DNA from 3 places in the Kitasatospora sp. NPDC091335 genome. Region 1 is predicted to be linked to each of the others. Evidence: riboswitches for the same ligand, from Rfam matches in the RefSeq annotation. Region 1 holds a riboswitch; each other region holds the start of a gene.
What was found. Region 1 has a riboswitch for cobalamin ahead of ACIQOW_RS12775 (ribonucleoside-diphosphate reductase subunit alpha). Riboswitches for the same ligand answer to the same signal wherever they lie in the genome.
Positions count from the first base shown of each region.

Region 1 (9,821 bases):
CCACGCTGATCGGCCACTCCGAGGACGTGCACACCGGCTTCGACCTGCGCCGCCTCGGCTGGGACCTCCAGTACATACCCGTGGCGCTGGCGACCGGCGTCTGCCCGGACAACGTCGGCGGCTTCTTCAACCAGCAGTACCGCTGGTGCACCGGCTCGATGAGCCTGCTCGCCAGCAAGAAGTTCTGGCAGACGAAGCTGCGGCCGGTCACCCGCGCCTGCTACCTGTCCGGCTTCTTCTACTACATCCACACGGCGCTGTTCACCCTCGTCTCGCCGCTCATCCCGATCGTCCTGCTGCTCGCCCGCCCCGACCTGATCCGCTGGGAGAACACCGCGCTGGTGCTGCCGGGGCTGATCTACGCGACGGTCATCTTCCCGCTCTGGCACCGCAATCCCTACCGGCTGGAGGCCTGGGCCGCCCGCATGATGTACGGCTGGGCGCACGTCTTCGCCATCTGGGACATCCTGCGCCGCAACCGGATGGCCTGGCAGCCGACCGGCTCCACCGGCGCCAAGAAGAACAAGACCCGCCGGTTCTGGACCGGCGTCATCGTCTGGGGCGGCGGCACGGCCCTGCTCTGGGTGCTGCTGAGCATCTGGCGGATGCTCACCATGGGCCCGCTCAACTTCGCCCTCGTCCTCGCCTCCGGCCTCTTCTACGCCACCATCGTCGGCCGGGTCCTCGTCCAGCCGCGCCCCACGGAAGCAGTGTGATCGCCATGCCCGCCCACCTCCGACGGGCCGGCCGGCTCCGTCGCCGGCCGGCGCTCCTGCTGCTGACCGCCGCCGGCCTGCTGCTCGCCACCGGGTGCGGCCCCGAGGACCCCGGCTTCGCCATGCAGGAGGGCCTCGACCGGCCCGCCGCCGCGGCCACTCCCGGCGCCGCCCCCGCGACGGCCCCCGGCACGGCCCCGGGCGCCGCGCCGAGCGCGCCTGCCGGGACGCCCAGGGCCCTGCCGGCCGGCGTCCCGTACGACGTCACGCCGCTGCTCAAGCCCGACCACAAGTACCTCGGCGCCGCCCTGCCCGACGTCCCCGCCACGATGGACGCGCTGCCCGGCTACAGCGCCGCGATCGGCAAGCAGCCCAACGTCCTGGAGTTCTACGCCCACTGGAAGGGCGGCTTCGACACCGCCGGCGCACGCCGGATCCACGAGGCCGGGGCACTGCCCTTCATGGCCTGGGAACCGCACGACCGCTCGCTCGCCTCGATCGCGGCCGGCGACACCGACGACTACGTGCGCGGCGTCGCCAAGTCCGTCGCCAGGTTCAACCTGCCGATCGCCATCAGCATCGCCCACGAGATGAACGGCGACTGGTACCCGTGGGGCCGTCAGGCCGCCACCCCCGAGGACTTCGTGGCCGCCTGGCGCCACGTCCACGACATCTTCGACCAGGCCGGCGCCACCAACGTGATCTGGGTCTGGAGCCCCAACATCACCGACCCCGCGCCCAACACCCGCCTGGCGCCGTACTACCCCGGCGACACCTACGTCGACTGGGCGGGCATGACCGGCTACTTCACCCGCACCGGGCCGAAGACCTTCGAGGCGCTGTACGGGCCGACCATGGCCGAGATCCGCGGCTTCTCCAAGAAGCCCTTCTTCATCAGCGAGACCGCCTCCGAGCAGGGCAAGCGCCAACGCGCGGACGTCGACCAGCTGTTCTCCGGCCTGGAGGCGCACGACGACGTCGTCGGCTTCGTCTGGTTCAACATCGTCAAGCGGGCGGACTGGCGGGTCGAGGCCGTCCCGGACACCCTCGCCGCGTTCAAGCAGCGCGTGTCCGACCCCCGTTACGGCTTCGACATCCGGAACCCCAGATGAGCACTGAGTCCGAGTTCCCCTCCGTCCCGCACGGCCGCGCGGCCCGCCGCCGGGCCGCCGAGCCCGAACCCGCCGAACCAGGACCGGACACCGCCGAGCCGGGACCGGACACCGCCGGGCCCCGCACGGCCGTGGCGGTGGACAACCCCGACAACATAGAACTGGCCCCGTACACCATCCCGCAGGTCCCCGCGATCAGCTGGGACCCGGGCCCCAGCCCGCGCCGCCGCTGGATCGCCCGCGGCCTGCTGGGCGCCGTCCTCACCGTCCAGGCCGCGCTCTCGCTGCGCCTGCTGGCCGCCGCCCACCCCGACGAGGCCGCCGCCATGGTCTCCGGCCGCCGGCAGCTGGCCCACCTGCTGCACGGCACCCCGGTCACCACCGACCTGGTCGACCGGGTGCACGGCTCGCCCTGGCTCTACCCGCCGCTGGCCGGCGCCGCCGCGAACGCCGGTGGCATCTGGGGCACCCGGCTGCTCAGCCTCGGCTTCGCGCTGGTCACCACCGTCCTGCTGTACTCGCTGACCCGGCGGCTGTTCAACGAGCGGGTCGCCATCTGCGCCATCGCCGTCTACGCCGTCCTCCAGTCCACCGTCGTGGTCGGCTTCTACGCCGCGCCCGAGTCGCTCGCCGTCCTGCTGGTCGCCGTCGCGGCCTGGACCACCGTGTTCACCGCCCGACGGCATCCGGCCCTGGCCCTGCTCGCCGCCCCACCCACGGCGCTGGCCTGCGCCGTCGCCTACTCCGCGGCCTTCGCCGTCCCCGCCCTGGTCGCCCTCGCGTTCGCCTGCGCCCGGCCGTACCAGCGGCCGGGACCAGCAGCCCTGCGCGCGCTGCTGACGGGCGCCGGCACCCTCCTGCTGCTGCTCCCGTACGGCACCCTCGGCAGGGTCGCGGGGTGGTCGCCCTCGCGCGGCAACGCCCCCGGCTCAGCCGGCTCGATCCTGCTCGGCACGCTCCAGTGGGCCGGCCTGTTCACCGTCCTCGCGGTGGCCGGCACCATCGCCTACGCGCGCCACGAGCAGATCAACGAGCACGACGCGCCGGAGAAGGACGCCGTCCCCACCACCCGGGGCCGGCGCGCCCTGCTCGGGGCCGTCCTGACCGTCACCACCCTGCTGGTCCCCGCCGCCCACCTGTGGACCGGCACCTCCGGCGCGCTGTTCCGCCACCTCGGCTACGGCATGCTGCTCGCCGCCCCGCTCGCCGGGGTCGGCCTGACCCGGCTGGTCGGCGCCCACTTCCGCCACCCCCAGCTGGGCATCCTGGTCTGGGTCGCGCTGCTCGCCCTCGGCCTGGAGCAGTCCGCCCTGCGCTACCAGAACGGGCCCGACTCCGGCCGCCTGCTGGCCGTCCTGCGGGTCCACGCGGAGCCCCAGGGCCGCTACCTCACCGAGGTCGACGGACTCGCCGAGTACTACCTGGGCGGCGTCTCCCGACCCGAGCAGTGGGTCTCCGCGCGGGCCGGCACGAACTACCGCGACGGCGCCGGGGTGCAGCACCACGGCGACGCCGGCAGCGTGGCCGCGATCCGGGACGGCTGGTTCACCGTGGTCGTCCTCGACAGCACCGCGCCGAAGGCCACCGACCGGGCCCTGAGCGACGCCCTGACCGCCGCCGGACACTACCGGCTGGTCGCCCAATTCACCTCACCGACCGGTGATTCGAGCACGTACAAGGTCTATCTGAAGCACTGACGGGCCACCCCGCTCAGCCACACCCGCGACACGACAGCCACAACATATGGTGCCACCGCAGTCCGGCGGCACAACATGTATGCTCGCTTCTGCTGTCGACGCAGGGGAACCCGGTGCGAATCCGGGACTGCCCCGCAGCGGTGAGCGGGCGGCTCCAGCAGCCGTGCCCGCGAGTCCGATTACCTGCCGGACAGTGTGCGCCACGGCCCTCCCGCAGAGGCCGCGCCAGCACGAGCAGTACCCCTCCGGGCCTCGCGGGCGGGCCGGGGAGTAACCGTCGCGCGACGCCGTGTGCGTTCGTGCCGTGCTCCCCTGCCCCCATCGGCCCGGTGGCCCCCCGATCACAGCCGCCGATCGCCGCCAGGAGAGAGCGCCTTGACCACCGCAGCCTCAGCCACCCTGCCCGCCCAGGGCACCGGTACCGTTTTCACCGACCCGACGGTCTCCGACCCCGGCGGCGCCCTGCTGCGGCTGCTCACCGACCGCAGCGTCGACCTCACCGAGGTGGACCCCGGCCATGTCGCCGCCGCCGCGCTGCGCGGCCGCCACGCCGGCTCGGACTTCGCCGAACTGCGCGGGCTGGCCGTGGACGCCGCCGCGTCGATGATCGCCGAGGACCCCCAGTACTCGAAGCTGGCCGCCCGGCTGCTCGCGCTGGAGATCGTCGACGAGGCGAACAGCCAGGGCTCGGTGTCCTTCTCCGCCTCGATCACCGTCGGCCACGACGAGGGCCTGATCGGCGACGCCACCGCCGACTTCGTCGCCAAGCACGCCGCCGCGCTGGACGCGCTGATCGACCCCGAGGGCGACGACCGCTTCGAGTACTTCGGCCTGCGCACCGTGCAGTCCCGCTACCTGCTGCGCCACCCGATCACCCGCAAGGTGATCGAGACCCCGCAGCACTTCCTGCTCCGCGTCGCGTGCGGCCTGGCGGTCGGCGACAGCGAGCAGTCGGTGCGCGAGGTGGCCGAGCTGTACGGCCTGATGAGCCGCCTGGAGTACCTGACCTCCTCGCCGACGCTCTTCAACTCCGGCACCCGGCACCCGCAGATGTCGAGCTGCTACCTGCTCGACTCGCCGCTGGACAACCTGGACTCGATCTACAACCGCTACGCGCAGATCGCCCGGCTGTCCAAGCACGCCGGCGGCATCGGCCTGTCCTACTCGCGCATCCGCTCGCGCGGCAGCCTGATCCGCGGCACCAACGGCAAGTCCAACGGCATCGTGCCGTTCCTGCGCACCCTCGACTCCTCGGTCGCCGCCGTCAACCAGGGCGGCCGCCGCAAGGGCGCGGCCTGCGTCTACCTGGAGACCTGGCACGCCGACATCGAGGAGTTCCTGGAGCTCCGCGACAACACCGGCGAAGAGGCCCGCCGCACCCACAACCTCAACCTGGCGCACTGGATCCCGGACGAGTTCATGCGCCGGGTCAACGCCAACCAGGACTGGTCGCTGTTCTCCCCGGCCGACGTGCCGGAGCTGGTCGACCTGTGGGGCGCCGACTTCGACGAGGCGTACCTCAAGGCCGAGCAGGCCGGCAAGGCCGTCCGCACCATCCCGGCGCAGACCCTGTACGCCCGCATGATGCGCACCCTGGCGCAGACCGGCAACGGCTGGATGACCTTCAAGGACGCCTCCAACCGCGCCGCCAACCAGACCGCGCTGCCGGGCCGCACCGTGCACTCCTCCAACCTGTGCACGGAGATCCTGGAGGTCACGGACGACTCCGAGACCGCCGTCTGCAACCTGGGCTCGGTCAACCTGGGCGCCCACGTGGCCGCCGGGGCCTCCGCCGGCGACCTCGCCGGCGCGATGGACTGGGAGCGGCTGGACGCCACCGTGCGCACCGCCGTCACCTTCCTCGACCGCGTGGTGGACATCAACTTCTACCCGACCACCGAGGCCGGCACCTCCAACTCCCGCTGGCGGCCGGTCGGCCTCGGCGTGATGGGCCTCCAGGACGTCTTCTTCAAGCTGCGGATCGACTTCGACTCGGCCGAGGCGAAGGCCCTTTCGACGCTGATCGCCGAGCGCATCATGCTCACCGCGTACGAGCGCTCCGCCGACCTGGCCGAGCAGCTCGGCCGCCACGAGGCGTACGGCGAGACCCGCGCGGCCCGCGGCGAGCTGCACATCGACCACTTCCCGACGGCCGCCCCGCAGTGGGCCGACCGCTGGACCGCGCTGCGCGCCCGGATCGCCGAGACCGGCCTGCGCAACTCGCTGCTGCTCGCGATCGCGCCGACCGCGACCATCGCGTCCATCGCCGGCGTGTACGAGTGCATCGAGCCGCAGGTGTCCAACCTGTTCAAGCGCGAGACGCTGTCCGGCGAATTCCTCCAGGTCAACCCGTACCTGGTGCGCGAGCTCAAGGACCTCGGCGTCTGGGACCAGCAGACCCGCGACGCGCTGCGCGACGCCAACGGCTCGGTGCAGGAGCTGAACTGGCTGCCCGCCGAGGTGCGCTCGCTGTACCGCACGGCCTGGGAGCTGCCGCAGCGCGCGCTGATCGACCTGGCCGCGGCCCGCATGCCGTACCTGGACCAGAGCCAGTCCCTGAACCTGTTCATGGCGGCGCCGACCATCGGCAAGCTCAGCTCGATGTACGCCTACGCGTGGAAGGTCGGTCTCAAGACCACCTACTACCTGCGTTCGCGCCCGGCCACCCGCATCGCCCAGGCCGCGTCCGGCACCGCACGTGCCGCCGCGCCCGCGCCCGCGCCGGTGCCCGTGAACAGTCCGACCCTCACCCCGGAGCAGGAAGCCGCCATCGCCTGCTCCCTGGAGAACCCCGAGTCCTGCGAGGCCTGCCAGTAATGTCCGACGACCGCCAGAAGATGCTGCTCGACCCCGGCTTCGAGCTGACCCTGCGCCCGATGCGCTACCCGTCGTTCTACGACCGGTACCGGGACGCCATCAAGAACACCTGGACCGTCGAGGAGGTGGACCTGCACTCCGACGTCGCCGACCTGGCGAAGCTCAGCGAGGGCGAGCGCCACCTCATCGGGCGACTGGTCGCGTTCTTCGCGACGGGTGACTCGATCGTCTCCAACAACGTGGTGCTGAGCCTCTACAAGCACATCAACTCCCCGGAGGCGCGGCTGTACCTGTCGCGTCAGCTGTTCGAGGAGGCCGTGCACGTCCAGTTCTACCTGACGCTGCTGGACACCTACCTGCCCGACCCGGAGGACCGCAACGCGGCCTTCGCGGCGGTGGAGAACATCCCCTCCATCCGCCAGAAGGCGCAGTTCTGCTTCAAGTACATGAACGCGGTCGACCACATCGACTCGTTGCAGACGAAGGAAGATCGCCGGGCGTTCCTGCTCAACCTGATCTGCTTCGCGGCGTGCGTCGAGGGCCTGTTCTTCTACGGCGCGTTCGCGTACGTGTACTGGTTCCGGTCGCGCGGTCTGCTGCACGGTCTCGCGACGGGGACGAACTGGGTGTTCCGCGACGAGTCCATGCACATGGACTTCGCCATGTCGGTGGTCGACACCGTGCGCGAGGAGGAGCCCGACCTCTTCGACGACGAGATGGCGAAGCAGGTGACGGAGATGCTGGAGGAGGCCGTCGAGGCCGAGCTCCAGTTCGCCCAGGACCTGTGCGGCGACGGTCTGGCCGGCATGAACACCGACTCGATGCGCGAGTACCTGGAGGCCGTGGCCGACCAGCGCCTGGCGCGGCTGGGCCTGCCGATCCGGTACGGCTCGACCAACCCGTTCGGCTTCATGGAGCTCCAGAACGTGCAGGAGCTGACCAACTTCTTCGAGCGTCGCGTGTCGGCGTACCAGGTGGCCGTCGAGGGCTCGGTCGCCTTCGACGACGACTTCTAAGCCAGCAGATACGACATCAGCGGTGCCCCGCACGGCCACAGCCCGTGCGGGGCACCGCTGATGTTTCAGCCGGTCGGAAAGTCGCCGGACTTGACCCCGGAGAGGAACGAGGCCCAGGCCTCGGCCGGGAAGAGCAGCGCCGGCCCGTTCGGATCCTTCGAGTCACGCACCGGCACAACCTCGGTGACACCAGCCGCGATCTCAATACAGTTGCTCTGAGCCCCTGAGAACGATGACTTTCGCCAGATGAGGTCGACAGCGGCCGCACCCTGCGGGGTGCTACTCATCGCTGTACCTTCCTTTCGCAATGCGCTTGATGAGCGCGATCGATTCCTTGCGCGGCAGAGACTCGGCCAACGCCCGGCGGAACAGGTTGGAGTACTTGAAGACCTCGCCCGGCTCCTCGATGTAGAGGGTGCTGAGGAGGCTGTCCACGTACACGACGTCCGTCTCAGTGCTCTCAGGGAAGCTGAGGATCACCAGTGGCCCGAAGAGCGCGGCATGAACATCCGATTCCTCCGGCAGCACTTGAATGTTGATGTTCGAGCGGTCCGCCATGGTGACCACATAGTCGAGTTGCTCCCGCATCACCGCCCGCCCACCGACCTGGTGCTTCAACGCGGACTCTGAGAGCACGACCCACAGCCGCAGCGGAGACTCGCGAGCCAGCACCGACCTCCGCTCCAACCTGACCTTGGTCAGCCTCTCCACCTGTCCATCGTCGGCATCCTCTATCTGCGCCCGCACGACGGCCCTGGTGTAGTCCTCCGTTTGCAGGAGGCCCGGGATCAGGAAGGTCTCCACGCTGTAGGCGTCGGAGGCATCGGCCTCCAATGAGATGTAGTCGGCATACAGCGGCGACAGGGTGTCGGAATACCTGTCCCACCAGCCACGCAGACGTCCATCCCGAGACAGGTCCTCCAGCTGACCGCGCGTCGCCTGATCCACCACTCCATAGAGGTCGAGCAGCAGCCGAAGATCGACGAGCCTGATTCCGGACTGCGCTGCCTCGATCCGACTGATCTTGCTCTCGGCGCAGACGAGCTGTCTGGCCGATTGGGCAATCGTCATTCCCGCAGCAAGCCGCATCTCTTTGAGAGTTCGAGCGAGCCGCCGCTGTCGGACGGTCGGATTCCTGTTCACCGGCACGCGTGACCTCCCCGCTTCTGTGCGCAGTCAGTCTGCCGCCCCAGGCCCGCCGCAACAATCTTTGATCACTTCCAAAGTGGGGACTTGCACTTTGGAAGCCCCCAGGAGCATGCTACTCACCGTAGCTTGTTGATCGACACATCGTGATCGCAGTGGGCTACTCACCGGGCATCCCCATGCCCTCTTCAGCCGCTTTCACCTGCACACCCCATAGGTGGCCCTGCCATGCCTGAAGACCTCTCCCCCTCACCCGCCCCCATCGAGCGGAGCTGCTGGCTCCCCCGGCACCGCTCCTCCCCCCGGGCCGCCCGCTGGGCGCTCCACAAGTTCCTCCTCCCCCACCCCTCCGGCGAACTCCTCGTCTTCACCGGCGAGTTGCTGGTCAGCGAGCTGGTCACCAACGCCGTCCGGCACTGCCGCGCCCCGCACAACCTCCTCATCCTCGTCCGCTTCCAGCTCTCCCCGGACGACACGCTCCGCATCGAGGTGCACGACGCCGACGGCGAGGAGCCCTCGTACCGCCCCGCCTCCACCACCGCCGAGAGCGGCCGAGGCCTGCTGCTCGTCAGGGAGTTGGCCACCCAGTGGGGCTGCTGCCCGCGCGAGGGTGGCGTCGGGAAGTTCGTCTGGTGCCACATCTCCCCCGAGGCGGCCGCCGCGTGAGCGTCGTCCGGGCCGGAATCGCCGGCATCATGTGCCCCACCGACTTCCCCAGCCTCGACCACGCCCTCCCCGTCCTCTGGGAGCGCGTCCGCGACCTCCCCATCCGCGAGGCCCACCGGGACTTCATCCGGCTCTGCATCGGCCCCGGCGGCGGCGAGGGCGTCACCAACTGCCTCTCCCGCAACGACAGCTGGAGCGTCACCCTCTACGTCGGCGACATGACCGACTGGACCAGCCACCTGATCACCATCACCACCAGCCCCTGAACTCCCCCGCTCCCGCCCGACGTTCACGCCGGGCGGGAGCGGATTCGAACAGCTTTCCTGTTCTCGAAAGATGGCGTCCTTGACCGTGTTCCCCGGTGATCGGGAGCATCAAGACAGGTCACAATCACCACGCCGCCCCTGGAGGAAGACGTCCATGCTCAAAGGTGAGCACTTCGGCCGGCTCTTCGAGACGTTCAAGCGAACGGCGTTCCGACTCCAAACGCTGGCCGTCTACGACGTGGACGAGGAACGCGAGGAGTTCGCGGACTTCCTCGCCGGCAAGGGGTTGCCGGCCGAGGCCTCGGACAACCCCTGGGTCCGCGCCATGACCGACCTGGGCAAGCAGGTGGCCCGCAGGAATGGGCCTCCCGCCACCGGGAGGCAT
Region 1 is NZ_JBIVUM010000004.1:287,727-297,547, reverse strand. It holds gene ACIQOW_RS12790 (glycosyltransferase family 2 protein) at 1-716, shown strand, start outside; gene ACIQOW_RS12785 (glycoside hydrolase family 26 protein) at 722-1,828, shown strand; gene ACIQOW_RS12780 (glycosyltransferase family 39 protein) at 1,825-3,525, shown strand; cobalamin riboswitch at 3,572-3,731, shown strand; gene ACIQOW_RS12775 (ribonucleoside-diphosphate reductase subunit alpha) at 3,925-6,342, shown strand; gene ACIQOW_RS12770 (ribonucleotide-diphosphate reductase subunit beta) at 6,342-7,358, shown strand; gene ACIQOW_RS12765 (DUF397 domain-containing protein) at 7,424-7,645, opposite strand; gene ACIQOW_RS12760 (helix-turn-helix domain-containing protein) at 7,638-8,507, opposite strand; gene ACIQOW_RS12755 (ATP-binding protein) at 8,733-9,170, shown strand; gene ACIQOW_RS12750 (hypothetical protein) at 9,167-9,436, shown strand; gene ACIQOW_RS12745 (DUF6879 family protein) at 9,591-9,821, shown strand, end outside.

Region 2 (9,821 bases), on a different contig from region 1:
CCGGCCGCGGTCTGCGCGACCGTGCAGATCTCCTCCAGCTTCGCCCGCACCGCCCAGTGGCCGAGCGGCGACAGCTCTGCGGCATCGTTCCTGCGCACCAGGGCGCCGACCGCCGCCAGGCCGTCCAGCATCCAGTCCAGGACGGCGGCCACGTCGGAGGGCGCGGGCGGGGTGTCGATCTGCGGCGCCCGGCAGGTGCCGCGGACGGCGGAGACGGCGGAGGCGGCGTGCGGCACGGGCGACAGGCCCGGACCGCCGAGACCGGCGCCGACCCGTCGCTCGTCCAGTCCGCGGCGCAGCAGCTCCAGCAGCTCGCTCTCGGCGACCGGGCCGTCCACCAGGTGCAGGAAGGAGAGCAGCTGCGGGGCCTGGTCCACGGCCTGCCCGGCCAGTACGGCGAACACGCCGCGCAGCGCGGCGGGCGGCACCGGGGCGAGCAGGGTCCAGGCGTCGAACAGCGCCGACCAGCCTCGCACCACGGCCTCGTCGTCGTGCTCCCAGGCGTGCAGGCGCCAGCCGGGGCCGGCTCCGCCGTCCCGGGCCTCCACCAGGCCGACCAGCAGCGCCTGTCCCCAGGCCTTGGCGGCGGCGCCGACGGTCATGGCCAGCGCCCGGCCCGCCGTCCGGGCGTCGTCCGGGAGCAGTTCGCCGCGCTTGTCGACCTCGGACAGCTCGCCGGCCCAGCGGGCGATCCGGACGGCGTCGACCAGCATCCGGCGGGCCAGCGGCGCCAGCTCGGAGGGTGCCGGGAAGCCCTCCGGCACGGGAACCCGGCCCCGACCGGGAGCCGGAGCGGGCCCTCGTCGCCGGGGTACTCCGTTACGGGGGACACCCGCCCCGCCCTGCCTGCCACCGGCGGGCCGTTGGGCCGTTCCGGGGAGACGGGTCACCGTCGCACCGGTACCGATCGTCGGCGGGAGCGGGGCATCACGGTCGCGCGGGTTCCGAGACGTCACGTCGAGCAGTCTTCCCCTTGTACCGGCCTTCTGTCACATCCGGTTGTCCGTACGACCGGGCGACCGCCTGTGCCACCTCCGCAAGATCGGGCAACCACGGCAAACTGCCTGGCCGGAAACGTGTGACACGGCCATGCCACCCAAGGCGCCTCCGTCGCCGGGAATGTCCGACCGGTCACACTGTGTAGCGACAGGGGTTGAGAGGAGGGGCAAGTTTTTGCCCCGGCCGAGGGGGTGGATTTCCTGGGGGAATCCCGTTCCGCCAACGCCCGGCGGGGCTGTCCAGCCCCAATCCGGACGGATGGCGCACGGACCGGCGGGGTCATAGTGCACGAGAAGTCGGCCGGTTCGACTTCTCGTGCCGCCCGGCGAAATAGAGAAACGTTCATTCGTGAACAGGTGAAGCTCTCGGGAAAAGCGCCGGAGCCCGGCGGGCCTCTCCCCCACGGGCACGTCCCGCCCTAGAGAAGCGGTGTGAGCCAGCGGCGGAGAAGCTCCGTGTAGTGATCGGGGGAGGCGTTCCAGAGGGTGGCGTGGCCGGCGCCGGGGAACGCCCGGAGGCTGACCACGTCGGGGTGGGCGGCGGCCAGCTTCTCGGCGGTGCGGAAGGGGGCGATCGGATCTGCCGGACTGTGCAGGAGGAGGGTGGGGACGCGCAGGTCGGTGCCCTCGGCGATCCGGCTGAAGTCGGCGAGGTCGACGCCGGTGCGACCCTCCGCGGCGAGGGCGCCGAGTTCGGCGGCGACGCCCCGGAAGCCGGCCCGGGCGGCGTCCCGGCGGGCGGAGGCCGGCAGGTCGAGCACGGGCGAGTCGAGGATCAGCCCGCGGATGGCGTACGACCAGGCCGAGCGGGCCGCCGTCTGGAGGACCATGGTGGCGCCGAGGGACCAGCCGTAGAGGATCACCTTGCCCGCACCGTTGTCGAGTGCCAGCCGTACCGCCGACTCGATGTCGCGCCACTCGGTCTCGCCGAAGTGGCTGAGCCCGTCCGGGGAGGCGGGGGCACCCTCGTCACCGCGGTAGGTGACGGCGAGGACGGGCAGCCTGAGCCGGTCGAGGACGGGGAGCACCGGGAGGGTCTGTCCGCGGTCGGACTCCGGGCCGTGCACCAGGATCACCCAGGTGCCGCGCCGGCCGTCGAGTCGCCAGGCGGGCAGGGCGCCGAGTTCGCCGTCCGCCGTGGTGTCGGTGAAGGCGAGGCCGAGCGCCTCGGTGGGGTCGCCGAGGTGGACGCGGGGAGTGAAGCGAACCTCGGTGCCGGGGGTGAGGGTGCCCAGGTCGGCGCGGACCAGCCGGCGGGTGACGCTCTGCTCGTCGCGGTGCAGGACCTCCTCGACGACCGCGTGCCCGCCGTCCGCCCACTCGACCGCCCAGCGGCCGGGGCGCAGGCTCTCGGGACCGCGGGAGAAGGTGATCCGTCCGGGAGCGAGACCGCGGACCACGACCGGCCCGGACTCCTGGACGGCGGTCGCCGGACGGACCATCCGCTCGGAGGCCCGGCGGCCGACCACCAGCACGGCGGCCCCGACCGCGGCGGCCGCCACGACGGCGGCGGTTCCCCAACGCATTTCGCTCCCCGCTCTGTTGCTCACGCACCGGACGGTGCTCGGGCACCAGTTCACCGGCGCCCCGCCCGCCCGGCCACCGGACTGGGCCATCCGGGTCATGCGGGCGATGCCCCGGCGGTGCTGAGGAGGTGCCAGAAGCCCGTGGCGAGGAGGACGGGGGCGATCGGAGGTACCCAGGCGGAAGGGGACGGGCTCGTCCCGGTGAAAAGTCACAAGAGTCACGAGAGTGGTGGGAGTGGCGAGACTGGCGACGGGAGCCGGCGAGAGCGGACCGGGCCGGTGCCGGGTCGGGCGATCGGAGGGGGCGTCAGCGATGTCCGGGTGTGACCAACCCCTCCGTGACCTCGGTTGACTCCCGGTTCTGGCCCGTGATGGGATCCTGGGGCCAAACGGAGGGCATGGAGAGGAAGCCGGTGGAAGTCCGGCGCGGTCCCGCCACTGTCACCGGGGAGCACGCTCGGAACATCGCCACGGCGGGCCGTCGAAGGCCGCTGGAAGGCTCCGAGGGTGCGTCCGACCCGGAAGCCAGGAGACTCTCGCCCCCGTCACGTCGATCCAGGGCGCGGACCCTGAGTGAGGACACGCACCCGATGCAGGCTGCCCCGCCCCGCCGGACTTCGAGCTGCCTTCCGCCGTGCGCCCGCTGACCCCGCGCCCGCTGACCCGCGCCGCCGCGTTCGCGCTCGGCGCCGTCGCGGGCCACGCCGCGGACGCCCGCTTCGGCGACCCCCGCCGGGGCCACCCGGTGGCCGCCTTCGGCAGCGCCGCGACCGCCCTGGAGCGACGGCTGTGGCGCGACGACCGCGCCGCCGGAGCCGGGTACACGGCGCTGTGCGTCGGCGCGGTCGCGGCGGGCGCGCTCGCCCTGGACCGTACGGTGGGCCGGCGCCCGCTGGGCCGGGCGGCGCTGGCGGCGGCCGCGACCTGGACGGTGCTCGGCGGCACCTCGCTGACCCGGGAGGCCCGCACCATCGGCCGCTCGCTGGCCGCGGGCGACCTCGCGGCCGCCCGCGAGCGGCTGCCGCACCTGTGCGGACGGGACCCGAGCGCACTGGACGAGCAGCAGATCGCCCGGGCGGTGGTCGAGTCGGTGGCCGAGAACACCGCCGACGCCGTGGTGAACGCGCTGACCTGGGGCGCCCTGGCCGGCACCCCCGGTCTGCTGGCCTTCCGCGCCGTGAACACCCTGGACGCCATGGTGGGCCACCGCTCGCCGCGCCACACCCGGTTCGGCTGGGCCTCGGCCCGGCTGGACGACCTGGCGGGCTGGCCGGGCGCCCGGCTGACGGCGCTGCTGACGGTGGCCGCCGCGCCCGAGCCCAGGACGGCCTGGCGGGTCTGGCGGCGGGACGGCTCCGCGCATCCGAGCCCGAACGCGGGCCAGGCGGAGGCGGCCTTCGCCGGCGCGGTGGGCGTTCGGCTGGGCGGGACGCTCCGGTACGGCGAGCGGGTGGAGCACCGTCCGGTGCTGGGCGCGGAGCTGCGCCCGGTGACGGTGGACGACATCGAGCGGGCCTGCGCGCTGTCCCGGCGGGTGGGCGCACTGGCGCTGGGTACGACGGTCTCGGGGCACGTCCTGCTGCGGGCGTTCCTGGGGAAGAAGAGGGGAAGGGCATGACGAACGCGCTGCTGGTCGCGGGGACGACCTCGGACGCGGGCAAGAGCGTGGTGACGGCCGGGATCTGCCGTTGGCTCGTCCGCCAGGGTGTGCGGGTCGCGCCGTTCAAGGCGCAGAACATGTCGCTCAACTCCTTCGTCACCGCCGGCGGCGCCGAGATCGGCCGCGCCCAGGCGATGCAGGCGCAGGCCGCCCGGGTGGAGCCGGAGGCGGCGATGAACCCGGTGCTGCTCAAACCGGGCGCGGACGGCCGCAGCCAGGTGGTGCTGCTCGGCAGAGCGGTCGCCGAGGTGGGCGCGCTGGACTACCGCGAGCGCAAGCCCGTCCTGCTGGAGCGCGCCCTGGAGTGCCTGGCCGACCTGCGCCGCCGCTACGACGTGGTCGTCTGCGAGGGCGCCGGCTCGCCCGCCGAGATCAACCTGCGCGACCGCGACATCGCCAACATGGGCCTGGCCACGGCCGCCGCCCTGCCGGTGGTGGTGGTCGGGGACATCGACCGCGGCGGGGTCTTCGCGGCGATGTACGGGACGCTGGCGCTGCTCTCGGCGGAGGACCAGCGGCACGTGGCGGGCTGGTTCGTCAACAAGTTCCGCGGCGACGCGCGGCTGCTGGCGCCCGGGCTGGAGATGCTGCACGAGCTGACCGGCCGTCCGGTGCTGGGCACCCTGCCGATGCTGCCGGGGCTGTGGCTGGACGCCGAGGACTCGCTGGACCTGTCCACCGTGGTGGACCGGGTGGACGGCCGCGGGCCGCTCGGCGCGGACGTGCTGCGGGTGACCGTGGTGCGCTTCCCGCGGCTGTCCAACTTCACCGACCTGGACGCGCTCGCGCAGGAGCCGGGCGTGCTGGTGCGCTGGGCGACCCGGCCGGAGGAGCTGGCCGACGCCGACCTGGTGGTGCTGCCCGGCACCCGGGCCACCGTCGCGGACCTCGCCTGGCTGCGCGAACGCGGCCTGGAGCCGGCCCTGAGGGCGCGGGCGGCGGCCGGGCTGCCGCTCCTCGGCGTCTGCGGCGGCTACCAGATGCTGGGGCGCTCGATCGTGGACGAGGTCGAGTCGAAGGCGGGCGCCGTCGAGGGTCTCGGCCTGCTGCCGACGCACGTGCGGTTCGGCGTGGAGAAGGTGCTGGCGCGGCCGGTCGGCGAGGCGTTCGGTCAGCGGGTGGAGGGCTACGAGATCCACCACGGGGTGGTGACGGTCGAGGGCGGCGGGGAGGTGTTCCTCTCCGATGGCCACGGGCAGGGCCTGGACGGCTGCCGGGTGGGCTCGGTCTGGGGCACGACCTGGCACGGCGCGCTGGAGAACGACGGGTTCCGCCGCGAATTCCTGCGCGAGGTGGCCGGGTTGGCCGGCCGGGCGTTCGTCGCGGCGCCGGACACCTCCTTCGCCGCGGCGCGCGAGGCCCGGCTGGACCGGCTGGGCGACCTGATCGAGGAGCACGCCGACACCGACGCGCTGTGGAAGCTGATCGAGGGCGGAGTGCCGGCGGCCGGATCGCTGCCGTTCGTCCCGCCCGGGGCCCCTGGGAGTGACGCATGAGCCGGACAGGACCGCGAGACCAGGCTGGTCCGCAGAGCCAGGTTGGTCCGCAGAGCCAGGCAGGACCGCGGGACCAGGCTGGTCCCGCGGAACCGGGCACGACAGGAGTGGGGTACGGCATGAGTGACGTCCGCTATCCGTTCACCGCGATCGTCGGCATGGCCGACCTGCGGCTCGGGCTGCTGCTGAACGCGGTCTCCCCGGCCGTGGGCGGCGTGCTGGTGCGCGGCGAGAAGGGCACCGCGAAGTCGACCATGGTGCGCGCGCTGGCCGGCCTGCTGCCGTCCATCGCCACCGTGGACGGCTGCCGCTTCGCCTGCGACCCGGCCGCGCCCGACCCGCAGTGCCCGGACGGGCCGCACGTCTCCCCGCCTTTCTCCGAACGGCCGTCCCAGCTGGTCGAGTTGCCGGTCGGCGTGGCCGAGGACCGGATCGTCGGCTCGCTCGACCTGGAGCGGGCGCTGGCCGAGGGCGTCAAGGCCTACGAGCCGGGGCTGCTCGCCAGGGCGCACCGCGGCGTGCTCTACATCGACGAGGTCAACCTGCTCCAGGACCACGTGGTGGACCTGCTGCTGGACGCCGCCGCGATGGGGCGCTCCTACGTCGAGCGCGAGGGCGTGTCGGTGCGGCACGCGGCCCGGTTCCTGCTGGTCGGCACGATGAACCCGGAGGAGGGCGAGCTGCGGCCGCAGCTGCTCGACCGGTTCGGCCTGACCGTCGAGATCGCCGCCACCCGCGACCCGGTCGAGCGCGCCGAGGTGGTCCGCCGCCGGCTCGCGTACGACGTGGACCCGGCCGGCTTCGCCGCGCGGTTCGCCGAGGAGGAGCGGGCACTCGCCGAACGCATCACCACCGCACGGGAGTTGCTTCCCAAGGTGGAGCTGCCGGATGTGGCACTGCGTCAGATCACCGCCGTCTGCGCCGCGTTCGAGGTGGACGGGCTGCGCGCGGACATCGTGATGGCCCGCACGGCCGTCGCGCTGGCCGCCTGGGACGGGCGCACCGAGGTGCTGGAGGAGGACGTCCGCAAGGCGGCCCGGCTTGCGCTGCCGCACCGGCGCCGGCGCAACCCCTTCGACGCGCCCGGACTGGACGAGGAGCAGCTGGAGCGCACGCTGGAGGAGCAGGCACAGGGCGACGACCCCGAGCCGGACCCCGAGCCCGAGGGCGACGGTCCGGGGCCCGACGGCGACGGCCCCGGCAACGGCGACGGCCCTGACGGGGGCGGCCCGGACGGCGGCGGGGCGCCCGATCCGTCCGACGGCGGCACTCCGGAGGCCACCGCCCCCGACGGCACCGGCGGTGCCGAGAGCGCCGAGGGCGGCGACGCACCCGCGCAGCAGCCCGTACCGGCCCAACACCCGGCCCAACACCCGGCCCCCGCACGGGAGTCGTCGCCGGTCGCGGCCGGAGACCCGTACCGGACCCGGCTGTTCACCGTCCGCGGCACCGGCCACGGCGCCCAGGGCCGCCGTTCCCCCGCCGAGACCACCGGCGGGCACACCGTCCGCGCCCGCCGCCCGCAGGGCGCGCTCGGCCGGCTGCACCTGACCGCGACCCTCCAGGCCGCCGCGCCGCACCAGGCCGCGCGCGGGCGCAGCGGTCGGGCGCTGGTGCTGCGCAAGGACGACTTCCGCGAGCAGGTGTGCCAGGGAAGGGAGTCCAACCTGGTGCTGTTCGTGGTGGACGCCTCCGGTTCGATGGCCGCCCGGCAGCGGATGACCGCCGTCAAGGGCGCGGTGCTGTCGCTGCTGATGGACGCCTACCAGCGCCGGGACAAGATCGGGATGATCACCTTCCGCGGCTCGGGCGCCGAACTGGCGCTGCCGCCCACCTCCTCCGTGGAGGTCGGCGCGGCCCGGCTGGAGTCGCTGCCCACCGGCGGCCGGACCCCGCTGGCCGCCGGCCTGCTGCGCGCGCACGAGGTGCTGCGGGTGGAGCGGCTGCGCGACCCGAACCGGCGCCCGCTGCTGGTCGTGGTGACCGACGGCCGGGCCACCGGCGGGCGGGACGCGCTCGCGCAGTCGCACCGCGCGGCCGCGCTGTTCGCGGCGCAGGGCGCCGCGAGCGTGGTGCTGGACTGCGAGTCGGGCCCGGTCCGGCTGGGGCTGGCCCACACCCTGGCCGGGCTGCTCGGCGGCACCGCCGTCAGCCTGGACGAGCTGCGCGCCGAGGGCGTGGCCTCGCTCGTCCGCGCCAACCGCTCCGAGAACCGCTCCGAGAGCCGTTCGACCACCACCATGCGAAAGGCGGCCTGACCGATGCCCAAGGGTGTCCCCGAGAGCGTTCCCGACGACGGCATGACCACCCGCCAGCGCCGTACGCTGCCGATCACCGCCGTGCACACCGGCCCGGGCAAGGGCAAGTCCACGGCCGCGTTCGGCATGGCGCTGCGGGCCTGGAACCAGGGCTGGCCGGTCGGGGTGTTCCAGTTCGTGAAGTCCGCCAAGTGGAAGGTCGGCGAGGAGAACGCGCTGCGCGTGCTCGGCGCCTCCGGCGAGGGCGGCACCGTCGACTGGCACAAGATGGGCTCGGGCTGGTCCTGGATCCAGCGCTCCGCCGAACAGGAGATGTCCAGCGAGGAGGCGGCCAAGGAGGGCTGGGAGCAGGTCAAGCGGGACCTCGCCGCCGAGACCTACCGCTTCTACGTGCTGGACGAGTTCACCTACCCGATGCACTGGGGGTGGATCGACCCGGACGAGGTGGTGGCCGTGCTCAGGGACCGCCCGGGCAGCCAGCACGTCGTCATCACCGGCCGGTACGCGCCCGAGGCGCTGACCGGATTCGCCGACCTGGTCACCGAGATGACCAAGGTCAAGCACCCCATGGACGCCGGCCGCAAGGGCCAGCGCGGTATCGAGTGGTAGACCGTTGAGCAGCATTCCCCGCCTCGTCGTCGCCGCGCCCTCCTCGGGCGCCGGCAAGACCACCGTCGCCACCGGCCTGATCGCCGCGCTCGCCGCGCGCGGACTGGCGGTGTCGCCGCACAAGGTCGGCCCCGACTACATCGACCCGGGCTACCACGCGCTCGCCGCCGGGCGCCCGGGCCGCAACCTGGACGCCTTCATGTGCGGGCCCGAGCGGATCGCGCCGCTGTTCCTGCACGGGGCGGCGGGGGCGGACGTCGCGGTGGTCGAGGGGGTCATGGGCCTGTTCGACGGGGCCTCCGGGCGCGGGGAGCTGGCGTCCACGGCGCACGTCGCCAAGCTGCTGCGGGCACCGGTGGTGCTGGTGGTGGACGGCTCCTCGCAGTCCCGCTCGGTGGCCGCGCTGGTGCACGGCTTCGCCTCCTGGGACCCGCAGGTGCGGCTCGCCGGGGTGATCCTCAACCGGGTCGCCTCCGACCGGCACGAGCACCTCCTGCGCGAGGCGCTGGAGGAGGGCTCCGGCGTACCGGTGCTGGGCGCGCTGCGCCGCTCGGCCGCGGTCGCCACGCCGTCCCGCCACCTCGGGCTGATCCCCGCCGTGGAGCGCTCGGCCGAGGCCCTGAAGGCGGTCGCCGACATGGGCGAACTGGTCGCCTCCTCGGTCGATCTGGACGCGCTGCTCGAACTGGCGCGGACGGCGCCGGAGTTGGACGCCGAGCCGTGGGACCCGGCGGCCGAGGTCACCCCGGTGGCCGGCCGGCCGCGGATCGCGGTGGCGGGCGGCGCCGCGTTCTCCTTCTCGTACGCCGAGAACGCCGAACTGCTGGGCGCCGCGGGCGCGGAGGTGGTCCCGTTCGACCCGCTGCACGCCACGGCGCTGCCCGAGGGCACCGCCGGACTGGTGATCGGCGGCGGATTCCCCGAGCTGTACGTGCGCGAGCTGAGCGGCAACGACCGGCTGCGCGCCGCCATCGCCGCGTTCGCGGCCGCGGGCGCGCCGATCGCCGCCGAGTGCGCCGGGCTGCTGTACCTGGGGCGGGAGTTGGACGGCCTGCCGATGTGCGGCGTGCTGGCCACCGACGCCCGGATGACCGAGCGGCTCACCCTCGGCTACCGGGAGGCGGTCGCGCTGCACGACTCCCCGCTGGCCCCGGCCGGCACCAGGCTGCGCGGCCACGAGTTCCACCGCACGGTCTGCGAGCCCGGCGCGGGCGAACTCCCCGCCTGGGGCTGGCGCCTGCCGGCCGGGCCGCGTACGGAGGGCTTCGCGGAGG
Region 2 is NZ_JBIVUM010000020.1:99,809-109,629, reverse strand. It holds gene ACIQOW_RS32990 (hypothetical protein) at 1-764, opposite strand, end outside; gene ACIQOW_RS32985 (alpha/beta hydrolase family protein) at 1,418-2,524, opposite strand; cobalamin riboswitch at 2,927-3,060, shown strand; gene ACIQOW_RS32980 (cobalamin biosynthesis protein) at 3,159-4,142, shown strand; gene ACIQOW_RS32975 (cobyric acid synthase) at 4,139-5,680, shown strand; gene ACIQOW_RS32970 (putative cobaltochelatase) at 5,800-7,938, shown strand; gene cobO (cob(I)yrinic acid a,c-diamide adenosyltransferase) at 7,942-8,547, shown strand; gene ACIQOW_RS32960 (cobyrinate a,c-diamide synthase) at 8,552-9,821, shown strand, end outside.
Region 2: another riboswitch for cobalamin. It lies ahead of ACIQOW_RS32980 (cobalamin biosynthesis protein); the one in region 1 lies ahead of ACIQOW_RS12775 (ribonucleoside-diphosphate reductase subunit alpha).

Region 3 (9,821 bases), on a different contig from region 1:
GGGAGTTGGTGGGGCTGACCCAGGCGTCGACCTCCGCGGTGAGCAGCGAGGCGTGCCGGATCTCGATCCCGGGGACGCCGGCGAAGGCCGCCCGCCAGGACTCCACGACCGTCGCGTCGAGGTCGGTCAGCACCACCCTGAGCGGCGCCTGCGTGCGGTCCGTGGTCATGTCGGGGCTCCTGTCGGTCCGGTTCCTTGGTGACACCGACGAAGCTAGCGCGCGGCACTGACAGTCCGTCCGGTCTCGTCCGGTCCCGTCCGGCCCCGTTCGCCGGGGCCGGGGGCGGCCGGGGACTGTCAGACCCGGCTGGTAGGACTGTGCTGTCCGCCGGGGAATCTGACGGATCGTCATTCGTCGTCCGCCTGCCGTCCGTACGGTCCCGACCAGTCGGAGTCGCACCACCATGAGCGCTGCCGACACCCCCGCCGCCGCCCAGCCCGACCCGGGCGACCCGCTGGCCCTCGCGGAGCTCTTCACGGGAGGCGGCGAGCCGTGGCTGCCGCTGCTGAAGCCGGTCATCGAGGCGCAGCCCGGCGCGGCCTCGTTCATCGGCCCCGGTCGCGGCCCCGAGGTCGTCCCGGTCCGCGAGCTGACCTTCCAGGCGCTCAAGCCGCACGCGCCGCACGAGTGGAAGGTCGTCGTCTTCGGCCAGAACCCGTACCCGCGGCCGGAGAGCGCCACCGGCATCGCGATGTTCGACAACACCTTCCACGACTGGAAGGACAGCCAGTTCGGCCGGGTGATCAGCATCCGCTGCCTGATCAAGGCCGCGGCGATGTGGAAGTACGGCATCCCCAAGAAGACGCCGATCGCCGACATACGGGCGCTGCTGAAGGAGCGGGAGACCGTCCAGCCGCCGGAGTGGTTCCAGGCGATGCTCACCCAGGGCGTGCTGCTGCTGAACGCGGCGCTGACCGCGAGCGGTGACGGCGCGATGGGGCCGGACCAGCACACCGGGTTCTGGCGGCCGGTCGCCGAGCGGATCGTGGAGGAGATCCTCCGGGCCAAGCGGCAGGCCGCCGAGGAGGACCGCTTCGTGGTCTTCGCCTGGTGGGGTGCGCACGCGCGCAGCCTGAAGAACGTCGTGCTGCGGTTGCAGCAGAAGTACCCCGAGGTCGAGGTCCGCCACATCGACCACGCCAACCCGGCGGCCCAGGGGGACGTCTTCTGCGACGGCGAGCACTTCGCCACGGTGAACGCGGCGCTCGCCTCGCTCGGCGCCGACGAGGTCGACTGGCTGCCCAGCACCGGCTGGAACGCGTCGTCGGCGCAGGGCGGCGGGGCGCGGGACGGGGTCGCCGAGCGGATGGGCGCCTTCATCGCCTCCACCATGGAGCTGCACCAGCTCTACCTGGACCGGCTCGCCGGGGTGAAGGACGAGGGCCTCGTCCTGCCCGCCATCACCGGCGTGTTCGACACCCCGCTGATGGGGTTCCGGGAGGCGGTGGCCCCGGTCGCCGAGCTGCTGCGGGGGCTGGACCGGCACGTGTCGCTGTCGCACGACTTCGGCAAGCGGCGGGTGGACGAGCCGGCCGCAGGCCTGTCCGGTGGAGTCTCCGGAGGCTCGGCCGCGGGGCTCCCCGCCGGGCTCCCCGCCGGGCTCCCGGCCGGGCTCTCCGCCGACGAGATCGCCGCGCTGTACCTGTACACCTGCGAGTCCGCGTTCTACCGGGAGATCAACGCGGTGCTCCGCTCGCCGGACCGCGGCCGGCTGGTGCCCTACGTGCCGTACCTGCGGCTGCTGTTCGCGGCGGTGTCGCGGCTGCCCGTCCGCACCGAGCCGCTCTGGCGCGGGGTCTCGCTGGACCTGCGCCGGCAGTACCCGCTCGGCAGGACGGTGACGTGGTGGGGCGTGTCCTCCTGCACCTCCAAGCTCGGGGTGGCGCGGTCCTTCCTCGGCGGCAGGGGCAAGCGGACGCTCTTCGAGGTGCGCCCGGTGCGGGCCACCGGCATCCAGAACTTCTCGGCGTTCACCGGCGAGGAGGAGTTCATCCTGCTGCCCGGCACCCAGCTCCAGGTGACGGCCGTCAAGGCGGAGCGCGGCGGTCTGTGCACCGTGACGCTGACCGAGCTGGAGGAGGCGCCCCTGGTGTCCTGAGGCGTGCCCGAGGTCTTCCGTGCCAGTCTGCATAACCAGGTCAGTATTTTAACTGAGTTAAGTTATACTGGACTTCGAGCAGCCGGTGAGCTCGTGGTGCGGGAAGGGACGCGAACGATGACCTCGGAAACCCAGAGCCTCGACGGTGAACTGGAACGCGAACGGGCCTACGTCGAGGCCTGCCGGGTGGCGACGGCCCGGCAGGTCGAGGACGCCGGCCACCAGGTCGTCGCCGGGGAGGACGTCTCCGGCGACGGCGCCAGCGCGGAGGCGCTCGGCCGGTACCTGCGCACCCGCGCCAAGCGGATGAAGGAGCTGCCGGAGAGCCCGTCGTTCTTCGGCCGCCTGGACTTCGCCGACACCGCGGAGGCCGGGGACCACCGCCGGCAGCGCTACTACGTGGGCCGCCGGCGGATCTCCGAGGACCCGACGGTGCCGCCACTGGTGGTCGACTGGCGCGCCCCGGTCTCCCGGGCGTTCTACCAGGCGAGCGCCCACACCCCGCTCGGGCTCGCGCGGCGGCGCAGGTTCGGCTGGGCGCCGTGGAGCCTGGGCGCGCCGGAGGAGCTGACCGGGCTGGAGGACGAGGCCCTCGGCGGGGCGGCCGTGGTCGGCGGGCCCGGTGCGGACGGCGGCAGCGGCGACGGGAGCGGCCGAGGCGGCAGCGGTGCGGGCGGCATCCTGGCCGCCGAGATCGAGCGGCCCCGTACCGGTCCGATGCGGGACATCGTCGCCACCATCCAGCCCGAGCAGGACGCCCTGGTGCGGGGCGAGTTGAGCGAGTCGGTGTGCGTGCAGGGCGCTCCCGGAAGCGGCAAGACCGCCGTCGGGCTGCACCGCGCCGCGTACCTGCTCTACAGCTACCCGCAGCGGATCCGGCGGAGCGGTCTGCTGGTCATCGGCCCCAACCCGGTCTTCCTGCGCTACATCGCCGAGGTGCTCCCCGCGCTCGGCGAGATCGACGTCGTCCAGAAGACCGTCGAGGACCTGGTCGCCACCCGGCCGGTCACCTCGGTGGACGACGAGCGGGCCGCCGTGGTCAAGCAGGACGCCCGGATGGCGACGGTGCTGCGCCGGGCGCTGTACGGGCGCATCCGGGCGACGGGCTCGGAGCCGCTGGTCGTCCCGGACGGCTCCTACCGCTGGCGGGTGTCCCCGGAGCGGCTCGACCGGGTGGTCGCCGAACTGCGCGAGCAGGCGCCTCCGTACGCGATCGGCCGGGAGAGCCTGCGCACCCGGGTGGTGGCGATGCTCCAGGACCAGGCCGAGCGCCGGTCCGGCGTGATGCCCGGGGCGTGGACGCGGAAGATCGGGCGTTCCAGGCCGGTCGCGGCCTTCCTGGAGGCCGCCTGGCCGAACCCGCGGCCGGAGGCCGTGGTCGCCGCACTGCTGAGCGACCCCGCGGTGCTGGCCGAGGCGGCGGAGGGGGTGCTCGGTCCGGAGGAGCGGGCGGCGATCCTGTGGCGCCGCCCGCCGCGCTCGGAGAAGAGCGCCAGGTGGTCCGAGCACGACCTGATGCTGCTGGACGAGGTGGCCGGACTGATCGAGCACCCGGCCGGCTTCGGTCACGTCGTGGTGGACGAGGCCCAGGACCTCTCCCCGATGCAGTGCCGGGCGATCGCCCGCCGCAGCGTCTTCGGCTCGCTCACCGTCCTCGGCGACCTCGCCCAGGCGACGGCGCCGTGGGCCGCCCGCAGCTGGCCCGAGCAGCTCGGCCACCTGGGCAAGCCGCAGGCCGCGGTGGTGCCGCTGACCACCGGTTTCCGCGTCCCGGCCGTGGTGATGGCCCTCGCCAACACCCTGCTGGGAGCGCTGGACGTGGCGGTGCCGCCGGCCGTGTCGCTGCGGCAGGACGGCGAGCTGACGGTGCGGAGCGTGGCCGGGGGCGGCCTGGGCGGGGCGGTGGTGACGGCGGTGCGGGCCGCGCTGGAGCGCGAGGGCTCGATCGCGGTGATCGCGGCCGACGACGCGGTGGCGGAGACCGCCGAGGCCCTCCGGGAGGCGGGCGTCCCGACCGGCGCGGCCGAGCAGGCCGGCACCACGGCGCGGGTGACGGTGCTGCCGGCGTCGCTGGTGAAGGGGCTGGAGTACGACCACGTGGTGGTGCTGGAGCCGGCCGCGATCGTGGAGGCCGAAGCGCGCGGGCTGCACCGCCTGTACGTGGTGGTGACGCGGGCGGTCTCCCGGCTGGACGTCCTGCACGCCCGCCCGCTGCCCGCGCCGTTGGCCGGGTGACGGGCGGGGCGGGGCGGGTGCGGATCGCGCCAATTGCGGGGCCGTTTCGGGACGGCGGCCGCCAAGGAGACCAGGGTCTACACGACGACGAGGGACGGCAGCCTCCAGGAGTGGACCGCGGGTCCTGTGAACCACGGCTGGTCCCCTCGGAGCCCCGGCAACCAGGCACGCGGGCCCGCGACCCAGGGCGGGCCGACGGCCGCGGTGTAGCAGGGGACACCTTCGTGTTCGCCGACGGTACGGAGGACGGCCCCGGCAGGTGCCCGGCGTCCTCCGACCGGGGCACCTTCGGGGGCTGCCCTCACGTCGGCGGACAGGTGGTTTGAAAAATTCTTCAAGTTCATACATGCTGGCGTGCCGTCGGATCGGCGCGAGGTGCGTCAGGGTGCCCTCGGCGTGGGCACCGGACCCGCCGGCCCGGCCCCCTTGCCGCCTCGAAACCCTGGATGCGTTGAACCCATGAGCGACAGCCTGCCCCCGTGCCCGCAGTGTTCCTGCGAGTACACCTATGAGATGAACGCCCTCGTGGTCTGCCCCGAGTGCGCCCACGAGTGGGTGCCCGGCGGCTCCGAGGAGAGCGGCGCCGCGGCCGGCGAGCGTGTGATCAAGGATGCCGTCGGCAACGTGCTGAACGACGGGGACACCGTGACGGTGGTCAAGGCGCTCAAGGTCAAGGGCAGCGTCTCCGGCATCAAGGCCGGCACCAAGGTGCGCAACATCCGCCTGGTGGACGGCGTCGACGGGCACGACATCGACTGCCGTGTCGAGGGCTTCGGCGCCATGCAGCTCAAGTCGAGCGTGGTCAAGAAGGCCTGACCCGCGGGCCTGGACGGCCGCGCCCCGCCGAGGAGATCGGTGTGGGCGCGGCCGTTCCGTCTTTCCCGGACCGGAAAAGGGTGGAGTCGTCGCGGGAGTTAGTTATAGGCTCACAATGATTACAACAATACAAGTAACCATGGAGCGTCCGTCATGCCCGATGCCGCCCGACCGCGGCCCTGGCTCGTGCTCGCCATCTGCTGCATGAGCCTGCTGATCGTCAGCCTCGACGTCACCATCCTGAACGTGGCCCTGCCCGCCATCCGGAGTGACCTGCACACCTCGGTGTCCGGACTCCAGTGGACGGTCGACGCCTACACCCTGGTACTGGCGAGCCTCCTGATGCTCTCCGGATCGACCGCCGACCGGATCGGCCGCCGCCGGGTGTTCCGGATCGGACTGGTGGTGTTCTCCGGGGCCTCCCTGCTGTGCAGCCTGGCCCCCGGGCTCGGCTGGTTGCTCGCCGCGCGGATGCTCCAGGCGGTCGGCGGATCGATGCTGAACCCCGTCGCCATGTCGATCATCAGCAACACCTTCACCGACTCCCGGCAGCGCGCCCGCGCGATCGGCGTGTGGAGTGGCGTGGTCGGCATCAGCATGGCCGCCGGACCGATCCTCGGCGGGGTCCTGGTGGAGTCGGCCGGCTGGCGGGCGATCTTCTGGATCAACGTCCCGATCGGCCTGGCCGCGCTCTTCCTCACCCGCTACGTGCCGGAGTCGCGGGCGGCCCGCACCCGCAGGGCGGACCCGGTCGGCCAGCTGCTGGTCGTCGTGCTGCTCGCCGGACTCACCTACGCGATCATCGAGTCGCCGGAACGCGGCTGGACCTCGCCCGTGGTCCTCGGCTGCACGGCGGCCGCGCTCGGCGCGCTGCTGGGCCTGCTGTGGTACGAGCCCCGGCGCACCGACCCCCTGATCGACCTGCGGTTCTTCCGCTCCGCGCCGTTCTCCGGTGCCACCGTGATCGCGGTCGCCGCCTTCGCCGGCCTCGGCGGGTTCCTGTTCGTCGGCTCCCTGTACCTCCAGGACGTCCGCGGGCTCGACCCGCTGCACGCCGGGCTGTTCATGCTGCCGATGGCGGTCATGTCGCTGCTCACCGCGCCGCTGTCCGGCCGGATGGTGGCCACCCGCGGGCCGCGCACGCCCCTGCTGCTCGCCGGGACGGCACTGACCGCGAGCGCCGTGCTCCAGGCGGTCGGCTACGCCGAGCACGTGCCGACCGGTCTGCTGGTCGTCGCCTTCCTGCTCTTCGGCACCGGCTTCGGCCTGGTCAACGCGCCGATCACGAACACCGCCGTCTCCGGGATGCCCCGCGCGCAGGCGGGCGTGGCGGCGGCCGTCGCCTCCACCAGCCGGCAGGTCGGCCAGTCCCTGGGCGTCGCGGTGACCGGTGCGCTGATGGCCGGTGCCGCCCACACCGACCCGGCGGCCTTCACCGCCGCCGCCCGGACGGCGTGGTGGATCATCGCCGGCTGCGGTGTCGCCGTGCTGGTCACCGGTACGCTCACTTCCGGTCGCTGGGCCAGGGCGACGGCCGAACGCGCGGCGGAGCGGCTCGCCGCCGAGGAGGCGGCCGAGGACGCCGGCGGCAACGGGATCAGAGAGACGAAGGGGACGGTGGACGCCTGATGGAGTGCCTTGACACCGGCGGACACCCGGAGCCGGGCGAGGCCGATGCCGGGATGGCGGCCCGGGTCTGGCAGGGGATGTACACGCTCGTGCTGGAGCGCCACGACCGCCGCAAGGCCGTCGCCGACGCCCTCGGCATGAGCTTCAGCCGGGTCAGGGCGCTGCGCCGGCTCGCCGCCGGACCGATCACCCTGCGGGAGCTGGCCGAGCGGCTGACCGCCGACCCGCCGTACACCACCGTGATCGTGGACGACCTGGTGCGGCGCGGCCTCGCCGAACGCATCACCAACCCGGCCGACCGGCGCTCCAAGCTGGTCCACCTCACCGAGGAGGGCGAGGCGAAGGCCGCGCTCGCCACCGGCATCCTCGCCACCCCGCCGGACGCCCTGCTCGCGCTGCCGCCGGAGGACATCCGCGCGCTCGACCGGGTGGTGGCGAAGCTCCTGGGCTGAGGCCGCCCCCGGGCCCGGGCGGTGCTCGACGGCCCCGGGCGGGCCGGTGACGACGCGTCCGTGACGTGTTCTCACGGGTTGTCGCTCTGGACTTACTAGGACGTCCAACTATATGGTCGACGGCAGGTCCGCGGTGTCAGGGAAGCCGGTGTGAGTCCGGCACGGTCCCGCCACTGTGACCGGGGAGTCCGTCCTCGCAGGAGACGGCCACTGGCAGCCAGCCGGGAAGGCCAGGGGGCGGGCGTCGATCCGGGAGTCAGGATACCGGCCGCGGGTGGTTCGTGTTTTCCACGAGGATGGAGACGACACGCATGACTCCGGGCCGCTGTTCCCGTTCCGCTGCCGTGCTTCCGGTCGCCAGGGCGCTCGACGCCTGACGATCCGTCATTTTCCGCCTGCCCGCAGGCCCGTGCGCCGACCGTGCGCGCGGCCGGGCGGCGGTGCTCTCCAGTCCTCCTCTCCCCAGCGCTGATGAGAGAAGGAACCGATGGTCCGTGAACTGACCCACTTCGTCGGCGGCAAGCGCGCCGCCGGGACGTCCGGCCGGTACGGCGACGTCTTCGACCCCAACACCGGCCGGGTGCAGGCCCGGGTGCCGCTGGCCGACCGTGGCGAGGTCGAGGCGGTGATCGCCGACGCCGCCCAGGCGCAGCCCGAGTGGGCGGCCTGGAACCCGCAGCGGCGGGCCCGGGTGCTGCTGCGCTTCCTGCAACTGGTCGAGGGCGAGAAGGAGGAACTCGCCCGGCTGCTCTCCGCCGAGCACGGCAAGACCGTTTCCGACGCCCACGGCGACATCCAGCGCGGCCTGGAGGTCGTGGAGTTCGCCGCCGGCATCCCGCACCTGCTGAAGGGCGAGTTCAGCGACAACGCCGGGACGGGCATCGACGTGTACTCGATGCGCCAGCCGCTCGGCGTGGTCGCCGGCATCACCCCGTTCAACTTTCCGGCGATGATCCCGCTCTGGAAGGCCGCCCCCGCCCTGGCCTGCGGAAACGCCTTCGTTCTCAAGCCCTCGGAGCGCGATCCCTCGGTGCCGCTGCGGCTGGCCGAACTCTTCCTGGAGGCCGGGCTGCCGCCAGGCGTGCTCAACGTGGTCAACGGCGGCAAGGAGGCCGTGGACACCCTGCTGGAGGACCCGCGCGTCCAGGCCGTGGGCTTCGTCGGCTCCACACCGATCGCCCAGTACGTCTACGCCACCGCCGCCGCCCATGGCAAGCGGGCGCAGTGCTTCGGAGGCGCCAAGAACCACCTGATCGTGATGCCGGACGCCGACCTCGACCAGGCGGCCGACGCGCTGATCGGCGCCGGGTACGGTTCGGCCGGCGAGCGGTGCATGGCGATCTCGGTGGCCGTCCCGGTGGGGGAGGAGACCGCGGACGCCTTGGTGGCCAAGCTGGTCGAGCGGATCGCCGCGCTCAAGGTCGGGCGCTCGGACGACCCGGCGGCGGACTTCGGCCCGCTGGTCGGCGCCGACGCGCTCGACCGGGTCCGCGGGTACCTGGACCTCGGCGTCCGGGAGGGCGCCGAACTCGTCGTCGACGGGCGGGAGTTCCGACTGGAAGGACACGAGGGCGGCTACTTCCTCGGCGCCTCGCTGTTCGACCGGGTCACGCCCGGGATGCGGATCCACCGCGAGGAGATCTTCGGTCCGGTGCTCACGGTCGTCCGCGCCGCCGACTACGAGGAGGCGCTGCGGCTGCCCAGCGAGCACGAGTTCGGCAACGGCGTGGCCATCTACACCCGGGACGGCGACACCGCCAGGGACTTCGCCCGGCGGGTGGACACCGGCATGGTCGGGGTCAACGTGCCCATCCCGGTGCCGGTCGCCTACCACACCTTCGGCGGCTGGAAGCGCTCCGCGTTCGGCGACCTCAACCAGCACGGCCCCGACTCCATCCGCTTCTACACCCGCACCCGCACCGTCACCTCGCGCTGGCCCTCCGGGGTCAAGGAGGGCGCGAGCTTCACCATGCCGACGATGGGGTGAACGCCGTGCACGCAAGTGATCTGACGGAAGATCAGATTGATATCGCCGCCGCGGTACGGGAGTTCGCCGCCGAGTGCCTGGCGCCGTACGCGGTGGAGTGGGACCAGACCAAGCACTTTCCGGTGGACGTGCTGCGCAAGGCCGCCGACCTCGGGCTGGCCGGGGTCTACGTCCGCGAGGAGGCCGGCGGCTCCGGACTCTCCCGGCAGGACGGGGTGGTGGCCTTCGAGGCACTGGCCGGCGGCTGCCCTTCCATCGCCGCCTACCTGTCCATCCACAACATGGTCGGCTGGATGGTCGACCGCCACGGCACCGAGGAGCAGCGCGCCCGCTGGCTGCCCGCGCTCTGCTCGGCCGAGCACCTGGGCAGCTACTGCCTGACCGAACCGGGGGCAGGTTCCGACGCCGCCGCCATCACCACCCGGGCGGTGCGCGCCGGCGACCACTGGGTGCTGGACGGCGTCAAGCAGTTCGTCTCGGGCGCGGGTGCCGCCAGGGTGTACCTGGTGATGGCCCGCACCGGCGAACCGGGCGCCAGGGGCATCTCGGCGTTCCTGGTGGACCGCGACGACCCGGGCCTCTCCTTCGGGCCGAACGAGAGGA
Region 3 is NZ_JBIVUM010000012.1:234,715-244,535, reverse strand. It holds gene ACIQOW_RS25070 (macro domain-containing protein) at 1-169, opposite strand, end outside; gene ACIQOW_RS25065 (ADP-ribosyltransferase domain-containing protein) at 405-2,099, shown strand; gene ACIQOW_RS25060 (HelD family protein) at 2,217-4,334, shown strand; gene ACIQOW_RS25055 (zinc ribbon domain-containing protein YjdM) at 4,794-5,150, shown strand; gene ACIQOW_RS25050 (MFS transporter) at 5,304-6,779, shown strand; gene ACIQOW_RS25045 (MarR family winged helix-turn-helix transcriptional regulator) at 6,779-7,231, shown strand; cobalamin riboswitch at 7,328-7,519, shown strand; gene ACIQOW_RS25040 (CoA-acylating methylmalonate-semialdehyde dehydrogenase) at 7,719-9,218, shown strand; gene ACIQOW_RS25035 (acyl-CoA dehydrogenase family protein) at 9,224-9,821, shown strand, end outside.
Region 3: another riboswitch for cobalamin. It lies ahead of ACIQOW_RS25040 (CoA-acylating methylmalonate-semialdehyde dehydrogenase); the one in region 1 lies ahead of ACIQOW_RS12775 (ribonucleoside-diphosphate reductase subunit alpha).